2 regions of the Exiguobacterium sp. s150 genome follow, and region 1 is predicted to be linked to the other one. Evidence: riboswitches for the same ligand, from Rfam matches in the RefSeq annotation. Region 1 holds a riboswitch; the other holds the start of a gene.

Region 1 (5,381 bases):
GTGTCACCTTGGAGTGGTCCGAACGTGACAACGCCCGGCTCAACGCCTTTGATTCCGTTACCGAGCTTCATCTCGACACCGTTGCGCTCGAGCCATTTCTGGGCGTATGTCGTGAGGTCTGGATCGAATCCAGGAAGGACAGTCGGAGCTGCCTCGATGTTGACGATGCGGACCGCTTCGCGTGGGACGTCATACTGTTTGCAAAGTTCAGGGATTCGGTTTACGAGCTCACCGAGGAACTCGATTCCTGTGAAGCCTGCACCACCGACGACGATTGTCACGTATGAACGATCTGCCGAGTTGTTTGATTTATATTCTGAGAACGAGTACTCGATATGGTTTTTGATTTTACGCACGCTGTTGAGCGAGCTGATCGTCATCGCGTTCTCTTTGAGGCCCGGGATACCAAACGTTTCCGGAACACCGCCGAGTGCGAACACGACGTAATCAAATTCGACTGTCGAGCCGTCTGTGAGCAACACTTGCTTAGTCGTAGTATCGACGCGATCGACGATCCCTTTGACAAATTTCACGCGTGACGGGTTGACGACGTCGTTGATGTAAATACGAGCTTGCTCAGGTTTCATCGTCCCTGCCGCCGGCTCATGGAGCCATGTCGTTTGGTAGTGGTAATCATGTTTGTTGATGAGCGTGATGTTCGCATCTCCAGCTGAAAGTGTCTTCTGGAGGTTGACCGCTGTGATCAATCCACCAAAACCTGCGCCGAGAATAACAATGTTAGGTCGTTTCATGTTCATTTCCACCTTATGTTTCTTAGATTTGTTTTCTTGAACAATCATGTTGTGTGTTTTTTCACATAGATGTTCACAATAAAGCCTAAACCTTGTTCAACCAATGTTCACAATTGCTTCTATGCCATTGTACGCTCTTTGTTTCGATTTCTCAATGGAAAAGCTTATCTTCTTGAATTTTTTTTGAATCTGTTGCATGTTTGTACAGAATGGATTTAATTGACGATTGTCATTATAATAAATGTATACGTTTTGAGGAGGAATTCGATGAAATCGACGAAAGATGTGATCATCATCGGTGGCGGCCCAGTCGGGTTGTTCACTGCATTTTATGCAGGTATGCGCCAACTCGATGCGACGTTGATTGAGAGCTTGCCACAACTCGGCGGCCAATTATCAACGCTCTATCCAGAAAAATATATATACGACATCGCCGGCTTCCCAAAAGTGAAAGCCCAAGATTTGATTGACCAACTGAAAGCTCAAGCCGATCAGTTCGAACAGGACTATCGCCTCGGCGAGACGGTGGAAACGGTCGAACGCCTTGAAGACGGCACGTTCCACATCACGACGAACAAAGATGAGTACCATACGAAAGCGATTATCATCACAGCCGGGAACGGGGCATTCGCCGCACGTCCGCTCGGTCTCGATGGATGCGAAGACTATGCGAACTTACATTACTTCGTCGACAACATGGAGAAGTTCCGCGATCGCCGCGTCATGATCGCCGGCGGCGGCGACTCGGCTGTCGACTGGGCGCTCATGCTTGAAGGCATCGCCAAAGAAGTGCACATCGTCCACCGTCGTGACCGTTTCCGCGCCCACGAACATACGGTCGAGCAGATGAAAGCCTCGACAATCAACGTCTGGACGCCGTACAACATCGAGTCACTCTCAGGAGAGACGCACATCGAGTCGGTCGAATTGACGGACAAAGACGGTGCGTCGAAGTTCATCGAAGTCGACGACTTGATTTGTAACTACGGCTTCGTCTCGTCACTCGGCCCAATCAAGAACTGGGGTATGGAGTTCGAGAAGAACACGATTCGTGTCGACTCACGTATGGAGACGACGGTCGCCGGCATCTTCGCCTGCGGAGACATCGCCACATACGAAGGAAAAGTCAAACTGATCGCGACAGGCTTCGGTGAAGCCCCGATTGCCATCAACCAAGTGAAGCAGCTCGTCGATCCGACGGCGCGTCACCCACAACATTCGACCTCGGTATTTGCCGGGAAATAAGTGATTCGGCCCCTCATCGATTGATGAGAGGCCGTTTTTTCATTTGCGAATCGTTTGGATGATGACCCGGTCGATCCAATCATCAAGTTTCGTGAAAACAAAGCCCGCCTTTTTCGCCTCGGCAATCGACATGTAATAGTCGACGTCCGTGTCGTAAGGCGAAGATTCCCCGTCTTTGATGATATGAACCGGCTTGTCGAGATGCTGACCGATTCGCTCCATGAGCGCCCCCATCGAGATGATCCCCTCGCTCGCCGCATTGAACGGCCCGGTCACGTTCGCCCGGCCGACCCATTCCAAGAAAGCGGCCGCTTCAAAACTTGAGATGAAGCCCATCTTCGCCTCCGGACGATGGAGGACGATCGGCTCTTCCCGGCGAATCGCATCGACGTAAAACTTGAGGCGGTCCGTATAGTCGTCAGGACCGAGCACAATCGGGAGCCGGACGGTCGCGACCGGGAATGAGGCCCGGTTGAAGAAGTACGATTCTGCCTCCCGCTTCCCTTGACCGTAATCGTGCTCGGCATCGAGATGATAGTCGTAATGGAGCGGGTTGAAGTCACTCTCCTTCAGCTCGGCGCCGGGTGCGTACACGGACATCGTCGACGTGAGCACGTACTTCCCGACTTGGTCCATGAACGCATCGGCTGCGATTTTCGCCTGATAGGGCGTGAAACAGATGTTGTCGTACACAAGGTCGTAACGTTCCCGTGACAAGTCTTTCATCGTCGCCACCGATTGACGGTCTCCTTTGATGGAGCGGATGCCTTCCGCCTCCGGCACTTGCAGTTGCCCTCGCGTCACAATCGTCACGTCGTCTCCCGCCTCTGCCAATCGAAGCGCCAGCCGTTTACCAAAATAGCGCGATCCACCGAAAATCAGTACTTTTCTCATCCTCCCTGCCCCCTTTTTCATCCTTCTGTCTCCAATATTCCCGTTCATTTCCTTGGAATAACCTACGAACAAAAAAAGGTCGCAGACGTATGTCTGCAACCTCCCCGTTCAGCAATCTCCTGGTGTCCCGGCGTTCGTCGCCGTCCGGAAACTCGAACCGCAACCGCACGTCGCGATGGCGTTCGGGTTTTTGATCGTGAACCCGCCACCGAGCATCGACTGCTTGTAGTCGATCTCGAGGCCATCGACGACACCGTGGTCGGCTTCGGCGACGATGACGCGGACGCCGTGATGGTCGAACTGGACGTCCTTGTCCGTCTTTTCCTCGTCGAATCCCATCCCGTATGACAGACCGGTACACCCACCGCCTTGTACTTTGATCCGTAAATACTGTCCATCGGGGCGTTCGGTCTGTTTCATCATATCGATGACCTGAAGCGCCGCTGATTCTGTCAAATGAATCATCTGAACTCCTCCTTCATTATCTTAACCTCAAGTCAACTCGCTTGAGATTTTGTGGATTATCTTGTATAACTAAACTGTAACAAAAAAAATTAAATCGTTCCATCTTCGGGGCAGGGTGAAATTCCCGACCGGCGGTATTGAAGACAAGTTCTTCTCAGCCCGTGAGCGAGCAAGGCGTTGCTTGCTGATTTCGTGAGATTCGAAAGCCGACAGTATAGTCTGGATGGGAGAAGATGGCGGCATCCGACCGATATTCGGATGTTTTCTTTGACGTGGTCTTTTCCGCGACGGGAAACATCTATTTCGTATGCGCGTAAACTCTCCCGATTGTTATGATGCAATCGGGTTTTTCTATGCGACGGGTGCCATTCATCAAGGAGCGACAAAAGGAGAGATTTTGATGAAAACAACGCGCAACAAACGATTGACTACACTGGTGACGTTATCGATGCTCGGGGCGATCTCATTCGTACTGATGCTCTTTAACTTCCCGCTGCCTTTCCTACCACCGTTCCTAAAAGTGGACTTCAGTGACATCCCAGCGCTCGTCGCCGGGATCGTCTTCTCGCCACTCGCAGGCGTCGTGGTCGTCGCTCTAAAAAACGTCCTTTATTATGTCTTTAACGGCGGCGGCGTTCCGGTCGGTGAACTTGCAAACTTCTTCGCAGGTGTCGCCTTCATGTATCCGGTCGCTTGGTTCTACCATAAACGTAAAACGAACAAAGCGCTCGCTTCAGGTCTTCTTGCCGGAACGATCACGATGGCGCTCAGCTTGGCAATCTTGAACTATTTACTCATCTTACCGGCATACGCGTTCTTCTTCGGGATGGCTGAGATGGCCGATCCGGCTGTGAAGACGAACCTCGTCCTTTATGGAATCTTGCCGTTCAACCTCATTAAAGCGTTGTTGATTACAGCATTGTTCGTCCCGCTCTTCATTAAATTGAAGCCGTGGATCGAACGCCAGCGCATGCAACTTCAAGCGTAACTGACAAGCACCTAGACCCCGGTCTAGGTGCTTTTTGTATAGGTACGCTATGCTAATGAGAGAATAGGAGGAGATGGATTGAACACGACTGAAGATGTGACCCATTTTTTAGAGACTGATGTGGAACTGATGCGTCTGTTGACAATCGTCGCTTCGCTCGGTTTACCCGATTGGTGGATTTGTGCCGGATACGTGCGGGCAAAAATATGGGATGACGCGCACGGCTACGAAGTACCGACCCCGGCCTTTGCGAACGACTCTTCACACCATCATATTTATCGAGCCCGGATCAATAAAAAGAATTGGCAAGCCACTTGGCCGAGACTCCATGAAGTGGATATACCTCGTCAGGAACGATAAACCCCCACCGTTTCCTGGTCAATTCCTTCTATCGGTCCTAGTCACATATGACAAACCTGACAGAAGAATGCACAAAAGTAACTTAGCTTTGTTACTTTTGTGCGGATAATTTCACTCTATGTAATACTCGAACGTGAACCGGTGTTACTAATTCAATTAATGCCACCTCTACAATTTTTCCAGCTATAGGTTTTACAATATCAGTACAATATTCAAAAGCATTTTTCATCTTTTCTTTAGACAATCTGTTTGCCAGTGTACAGTGCGGAATCCATGAGTCCGGTAAATATAAGGACTCAGCGTTATCATTAAACTCCCCAAATATACGATGATGCTCTAAGTGGAGGCTCCTCAATCCGGATGAGATTGTAGGTGAAAGAAAAAGTGCACTTGATTGAATGAACGTACCCAACGTACTAAATGTTAGATTTACAATCTCCTTCGATTGATAGTAGCTGTCCATCAGTTCGATATACGCCTCAACATTCAAACTACTGTAACTAGCTAATGTTATATGAGGTTGTCGATTCGAGACTTCATATGCATAAGAAGTAATTCCTTCTTGTTTCAAGCCTTCCCATACCTCTTGAATTCGTTTCTCCGTTTGTTCATCAAAAAGCGCTATCATTCCATACATATGTCATTCCTCCCCAAAAAAGAGTGACCACCGAAGTGAT
Region 2 (5,381 bases), on a different contig from region 1:
CGTCTCTCCGTGCCATTCGTAACCGGCGATGGCGAGCGCCTCGGCCCATGAGCCGAACTGACGGATAATCGACTCGGGGGACGGCCAGTTTTGTTCCATCGCGAAGCGGCGATAGACGGAGCGGCGCGGACGTTCCTTCAACAAGTCCCCGAGGAGGCGAATGCAGTGGATCATCCTCTGCTGTTCGGTGGACAGGTGATGGGATTTAGTGGATAGCGATTGACTCAATGATGGTTCCTCCTTCCATGGACTCATATCTGAACCGACAATGATGACGAAAAATGCTTCTACAATCATACTATCGGACAGTTTTTCGAAATCATAAGTGGATTTCGTAATTTCTTTGTAACGTTTTAACAGAAGACTAGGTCTAAAGTCAGGTTCAGAATTCGAAAAAAGGGTAACATTTCTATTACAAATTTAATAACAAATGGTTTTAATGTAAACAAAAAGTTTTATAAATGGGTAAAATGTAATAATTTGTACAAAAAAGTACCCAACTGGTCAATGGGGTCATCGCCTTTGCACCAGTTGAGTACCCTTCTATAGTAAATTTAATTTTCAGACTAATCAATAAAAGTTTTTAAAATATATGATTTTTTTCAAAGAGTGGTCAGTGTAAGATAGAGTCTGCTAAAATAGCCGCATTGAGTGAAAAAAGAAAAGAGGAACATTTAATATGACAATCTGGTTATTTTACTTATTGCTCGGTGTGATTCAAGGTTTCACCGAACCGATTCCGATTTCATCGAGCGGGCACTTGGTCATCTTCCAAGAGCTGCTCAACATTCAGTTGCCGGGGCTGTCGTTCGAGATTTTCGTTAACTTCGCCTCGCTCCTCGCCGTGTTGACGATTTATCGGAAAGACGTCGTCCGCCTCGTCGTCAGTCTTTGGACGTTCTTGTTTAAAAAAGATCGTAGCGACGACACGATGGTTGACGTCAAGTTCATCGGGCTGTTGCTCGTGGCGACGGTGCCGGCCGGCGTGCTCGGAGTCGTCTTCGGTGACTGGATCGGCGAGACGCTAAGCGGTGTCGCAACGGTCGGATACACGTTGATTATTACGGGCCTCGCCCTCTGGTTCATCCGCAACATGCGGGGAAGTAAGGGCGACGGCGGAATCACGCTCCGTGATGCCATCTTGATCGGGCTCGCCCAGGCGGCCGCGCTTATCCCGGGCATTAGCCGGTCGGGGGCGACGATCGTCATGGCGCTCCTTCTTGGGATCAAACAAGAGACGGCGCTTCGGTTCTCGTTCTTCATGTTCATCCCGGTCAGTCTCGGCACAATCGTGTTGGACGGACCGGAACTGTTCACGAACCCGGAGACGCGCGAGCTGTTCGGGCCGCTCATCGTAGCGTTCATCGCCTCATACATCTTGACGGCCGTGTCGCTTAAATGGTTCCAACACATCATGGCCAAGGGCGAGCTCAAGTACTTCTCGTTCTATTGCTGGGCGGTCGGGATTCTCGTCGTCCTCTTCTTGGCTTGATTTGAAGCGCTGTTCCTCGGAGTGGCGCTTTTTTTGCACTTTCCTCTTTGCTTTCCGTTCTTTTTTGCGCTAAAGTAAGGGCGTACAAACAAATATTCCTTCGGGGTCGGGTGAAAGTCCCAACCGGCGGTGATAGGCGAACGCCTTAAGTCCGTGACCCGGGCGCACGTGTGCGAACGGTGGATCTAGTGAGACTCTAGAGCCGACAGTATAGTCTGGATGGGAGAAGGAAAATCGACAGGTCCGCGCGACCTGTAGTTCGTCGTACGCTTTTCTGTAAAGAAAACGTTTATTTGGCTTGCCCAAATACGGCTGACACCTCCCACCGAGACCTTGAGGACATGTCCTTCAGGTCTTTTTTGTTTGTACGAAACAAGGAGGGAGATTATGAAACAGTACATGCAACATGCCATTCAATTGGCCAAGTGCGCGGACGGACAGACCGGGGTCAACCCGCTCGTCGGTGCCGTCGTCGTCAAAGACGACCGAATTGTCGGATTTGGTGCTCACTTGAAGGCAGGTGAGCCGCATGCCGAGGTACACGCAATCCAGATGGCCGGGGCGTCTGCGTATGGTTCAACCGTTTATGTCACGCTCGAGCCATGCTCGCATCACGGGAAGACGCCGCCGTGCGCAGACCTCTTAATCGAGTCGGGCGTTCGTCGTGTCGTCATCGCGATGGAAGATCCGAATCCGCTCGTCGCCGGTCGCGGGATTGCCCGGTTGAAGGCAGCGGGAATCGAAGTCGAGGTTGGCCTACTCGAGCGTGAGGCGCGAGCGCTCAATCCTGCATTCCTACGCTCGCTTGAGACGAAGCGCCCGTACGTCATCTTGAAGACGGCGACGAGCCTCGACGGGAAAGTCGCGCTTGAGACAGGTGAGAGCAAATGGGTAACTGGGACAGAAGCCCGACTCGACGTCCATGCGCTACGGGCGAACGTCGACGCGGTGTTGACCGGAATCGGGACCGTCATCGCGGACGACCCGGCGCTCACGGCGCGACTCGAGCGGCCGACCGAACAACCGCTGCGTGTCGTGTTAGACCGAGAGTTGAACGTGCCGCACGCGAGCCAGCTCGTCCGCACGGCGAACGAACTACCAGTGCTCGTCTATACGACGTCCGATGATGTGTCGAGACGTGAGGCACTCGAGTCGCGTGGTGTCGAACTGGCGGACTATACGACGCTCGAACGGGTGCTCGAGGAACTGTACGCCCGCGGCATCGGCCGTCTCCTCGTCGAGGCCGGTCCGACGCTCGTGACGTCGCTCTTAGACGGGGGATACATCGACGAGTGGGTCATGTATCAGTCCCCACGCGTCTTCGGTGGCAAGGCCGGGTTCTATCGCTCGAATCATGACGGACCGCTCGAGGCAATCGAACAATTTGACGTTCGTTCTGTCGAGACGATCGGCAACGATATCAAACTCGTCATGCGAAAGGGGGAGCCCGATGTTCACAGGAATCGTTGAAGAAATCGGTAGCGTCAAAGCGGTGAAACGGAACGGGCCATCGCTTAGGCTCACGCTCACGGGTGACATCGTCTTGCAGGACGTGAAACTCGGGGACAGCATCTCGGTCAACGGGATCTGTCTCACGGTGACGACGTTCGACGAGCGGACGTTCGCAGTCGACGTCATGCCCGAGACGCTCAAAGCGTCGAGCCTTGACGGCGTCCGCCCGGGGACACGTGTGAACTTGGAGCGGGCGATGCCGGCGAACGGACGATTCGGCGGACACTTCGTCTCCGGTCACGTCGACGGGGTCGGGCGCATCGTCAAGAAACGTCCGCTCGCGAACGCGGTGTACGTCGACATCAGCTGCGAGCCGTCGCTTCTCCGGTATATCGTCCCGAAAGGTTCGATCTCGGTCGATGGGACGAGTTTGACGGTGTTCGATGTGACGGAACGCGGCTTCACGCTCTCGCTCATCCCGCACACGTACAGTGAGACGGTGCTCGGGATGAAACAAGCCGGGGACACGGTCAATTTGGAATGTGACATGTTGGCAAAATATATGGAGAAGTTAGTGAATCAAAAACCGATGACGCTCGAATCGTTGGCGTCACAAGGATACGGAAAGGCGGGATGGTGATGTTTGACACGATTGAAGCAGCGATTGAAGACTTGAAGCAAGGTCGCCCAATTATCGTCGTCGATGATGAGGACCGAGAGAACGAGGGGGACTTCGTCGTCCTTGCCGACAAGATGACGGCCGAGACGATGAACTTCCTCATCACGGAAGGGAAAGGGCTCGTCTGCGCCTCGCTCGCTGAAGAAGTCGCCGTCCGGCTCGACTTAAAGCCGATGGTCGAAAACAGCACCGACCCGCATGGAACCGCCTTCACCGTCAGCGTCGACCACGTCGACTCGACGACGGGCATCTCGGCGAGTGAACGGGCCCACACGGTGCGCGAGCTCGCCAACATCAACGCCCGGCCCGTTGATTTCCAACGGCCGGGACACATCTTCCCGCTCATCGCGAAAAAAGGCGGCGTCTCGGTACGACGCGGACACACGGAGGCGTCGGTCGACTTGGCCCGCCTCGCCGGTAGTGAACCGGTCGCCGTCATCTGCGAAATCATCCGTGAAGACGGGGAGATGGCCCGGGTACCTGACCTTGAACTTGTGGCAAAAGCCCATGACTTGAAGTTCGTCACGATTGAGGCGCTCGTCCGCTATATGGAGACCGATCTCGTCACGCGCGAGGCGGACGTCACCCTCCCGACGGCCAAGGGCGGGTTTCGCTTGCTCGGGTATCGGAACGTCCTCGACCGAGAAGAACACGTCGCGCTCGTGAAAGACGGACTGAGCGACGTTCCGCTCGTGCGTATCCATTCGGAATGTCTGACCGGTGACGTGTTCGGGTCATACCGCTGCGACTGCGGACCGCAACTCGACACGGCACTCGCGAGAATCGAGGCCGAAGGCGGTGTCGTCTTATACATGCGCCAAGAAGGGCGCGGGATTGGGCTGTTGAATAAGCTAAAGGCGTATGAACTGCAAGAGCAAGGGCTTGATACAGTCGATGCGAACGTCGCGCTCGGCTTACACGCCGATTTACGCGATTACCGGGTGAGCGCGGCGATGCTCCGCGACCTCGGCGTCACGACCGTCCGGCTCATGACGAACAACCCGGAGAAAGTCGACGCGCTCGAAGCGTGTGGCATCACCGTCATGGAACGGGTGCCAATCATCGTTGGGGAACATGCGGCGAACGAGAAGTATCGGCTGACGAAACAACAAAAAATGAACCACTTTGGAGGAGAACAATGATGATGCATACATTTGAAGGAAACTTGGTTGGAAAAGGCTTGAAAGTCGGAATCGTCGTCGGACGGTTCAACGATCTGATCACGATGCGTCTCTTAGACGGGGCGAAAGATGCGCTCAAGCGCCATGGCGTCGAACAAGAGGACGTCGAGCTGGCATTCGTCCCGGGGGCGTTCGAGCTCCCGCTCGTCGCCAAGAAGATGGCGATGAGTAAGAAGTATGACGCGGTCATCACGCTCGGTGCCGTCATCCGTGGGGCGACGCCACACTTCGATTACGTCTGTAACGAGGCGGCGAAAGGAATCGCCCAGGCGAGCTATCAGTCGGAAGTGCCGGTCATCTTCGGCGTCTTGACGACCGAGACGATCGAGCAGGCGATTGAGCGGGCCGGAACGAAAGCCGGAAACAAAGGTTGGGAAGCGGCGACGTCGGCCATCGAGATGGCCAACTTGATGCGCGCCTTCTGAGGAAGGTTTAGGGAGGAAGAAAAAGGGGGGCGTCTCGCTCTCCTTTTTTGGTGGTGACGGGTTACGTTCGATCGAAGCGGTGGAAAAGGACAAGGAGCACACATGACGGAGAATACGGAGGCGGCAGCGATGGTCGAACGGTTCGTGTCTTT

The links. Region 1 has a riboswitch for FMN ahead of KNP76_RS02550 (ECF transporter S component). Riboswitches for the same ligand answer to the same signal wherever they lie in the genome.
Region 2: it holds a riboswitch for FMN, as region 1 does, so the genes downstream of both, ribD (bifunctional diaminohydroxyphosphoribosylaminopyrimidine deaminase/5-amino-6-(5-phosphoribosylamino)uracil reductase RibD) here and KNP76_RS02550 (ECF transporter S component) in region 1, are expected to answer to the same signal.

The regions. Positions count from the first base shown of each region.
Region 1 covers NZ_JACSMC010000002.1:187,067-192,447, reverse strand. Annotated here, with positions in the region: gene KNP76_RS02570 (NAD(P)/FAD-dependent oxidoreductase) at 1-752, opposite strand, end outside; gene KNP76_RS02565 (NAD(P)/FAD-dependent oxidoreductase) at 1,020-1,997, shown strand; gene KNP76_RS02560 (NAD-dependent epimerase/dehydratase family protein) at 2,037-2,891, opposite strand; gene KNP76_RS02555 (HesB/IscA family protein) at 3,000-3,356, opposite strand; FMN riboswitch at 3,454-3,595, shown strand; gene KNP76_RS02550 (ECF transporter S component) at 3,757-4,344, shown strand; partial or broken gene KNP76_RS16015 (nucleotidyltransferase family protein) at 4,474-4,584, shown strand; gene KNP76_RS02540 (2'-5' RNA ligase family protein) at 4,796-5,341, opposite strand.
Region 2 covers NZ_JACSMC010000004.1:105,490-110,870, forward strand. Annotated here, with positions in the region: gene KNP76_RS04095 (homing endonuclease associated repeat-containing protein) at 1-228, opposite strand, end outside; gene KNP76_RS04100 (undecaprenyl-diphosphate phosphatase) at 680-1,492, shown strand; FMN riboswitch at 1,585-1,727, shown strand; gene ribD (bifunctional diaminohydroxyphosphoribosylaminopyrimidine deaminase/5-amino-6-(5-phosphoribosylamino)uracil reductase RibD) at 1,880-2,962, shown strand; gene ribE (riboflavin synthase) at 2,943-3,584, shown strand; gene ribB (3,4-dihydroxy-2-butanone-4-phosphate synthase) at 3,584-4,765, shown strand; gene ribH (6,7-dimethyl-8-ribityllumazine synthase) at 4,765-5,229, shown strand; gene KNP76_RS04125 (ZIP family metal transporter) at 5,359-5,381, shown strand, end outside.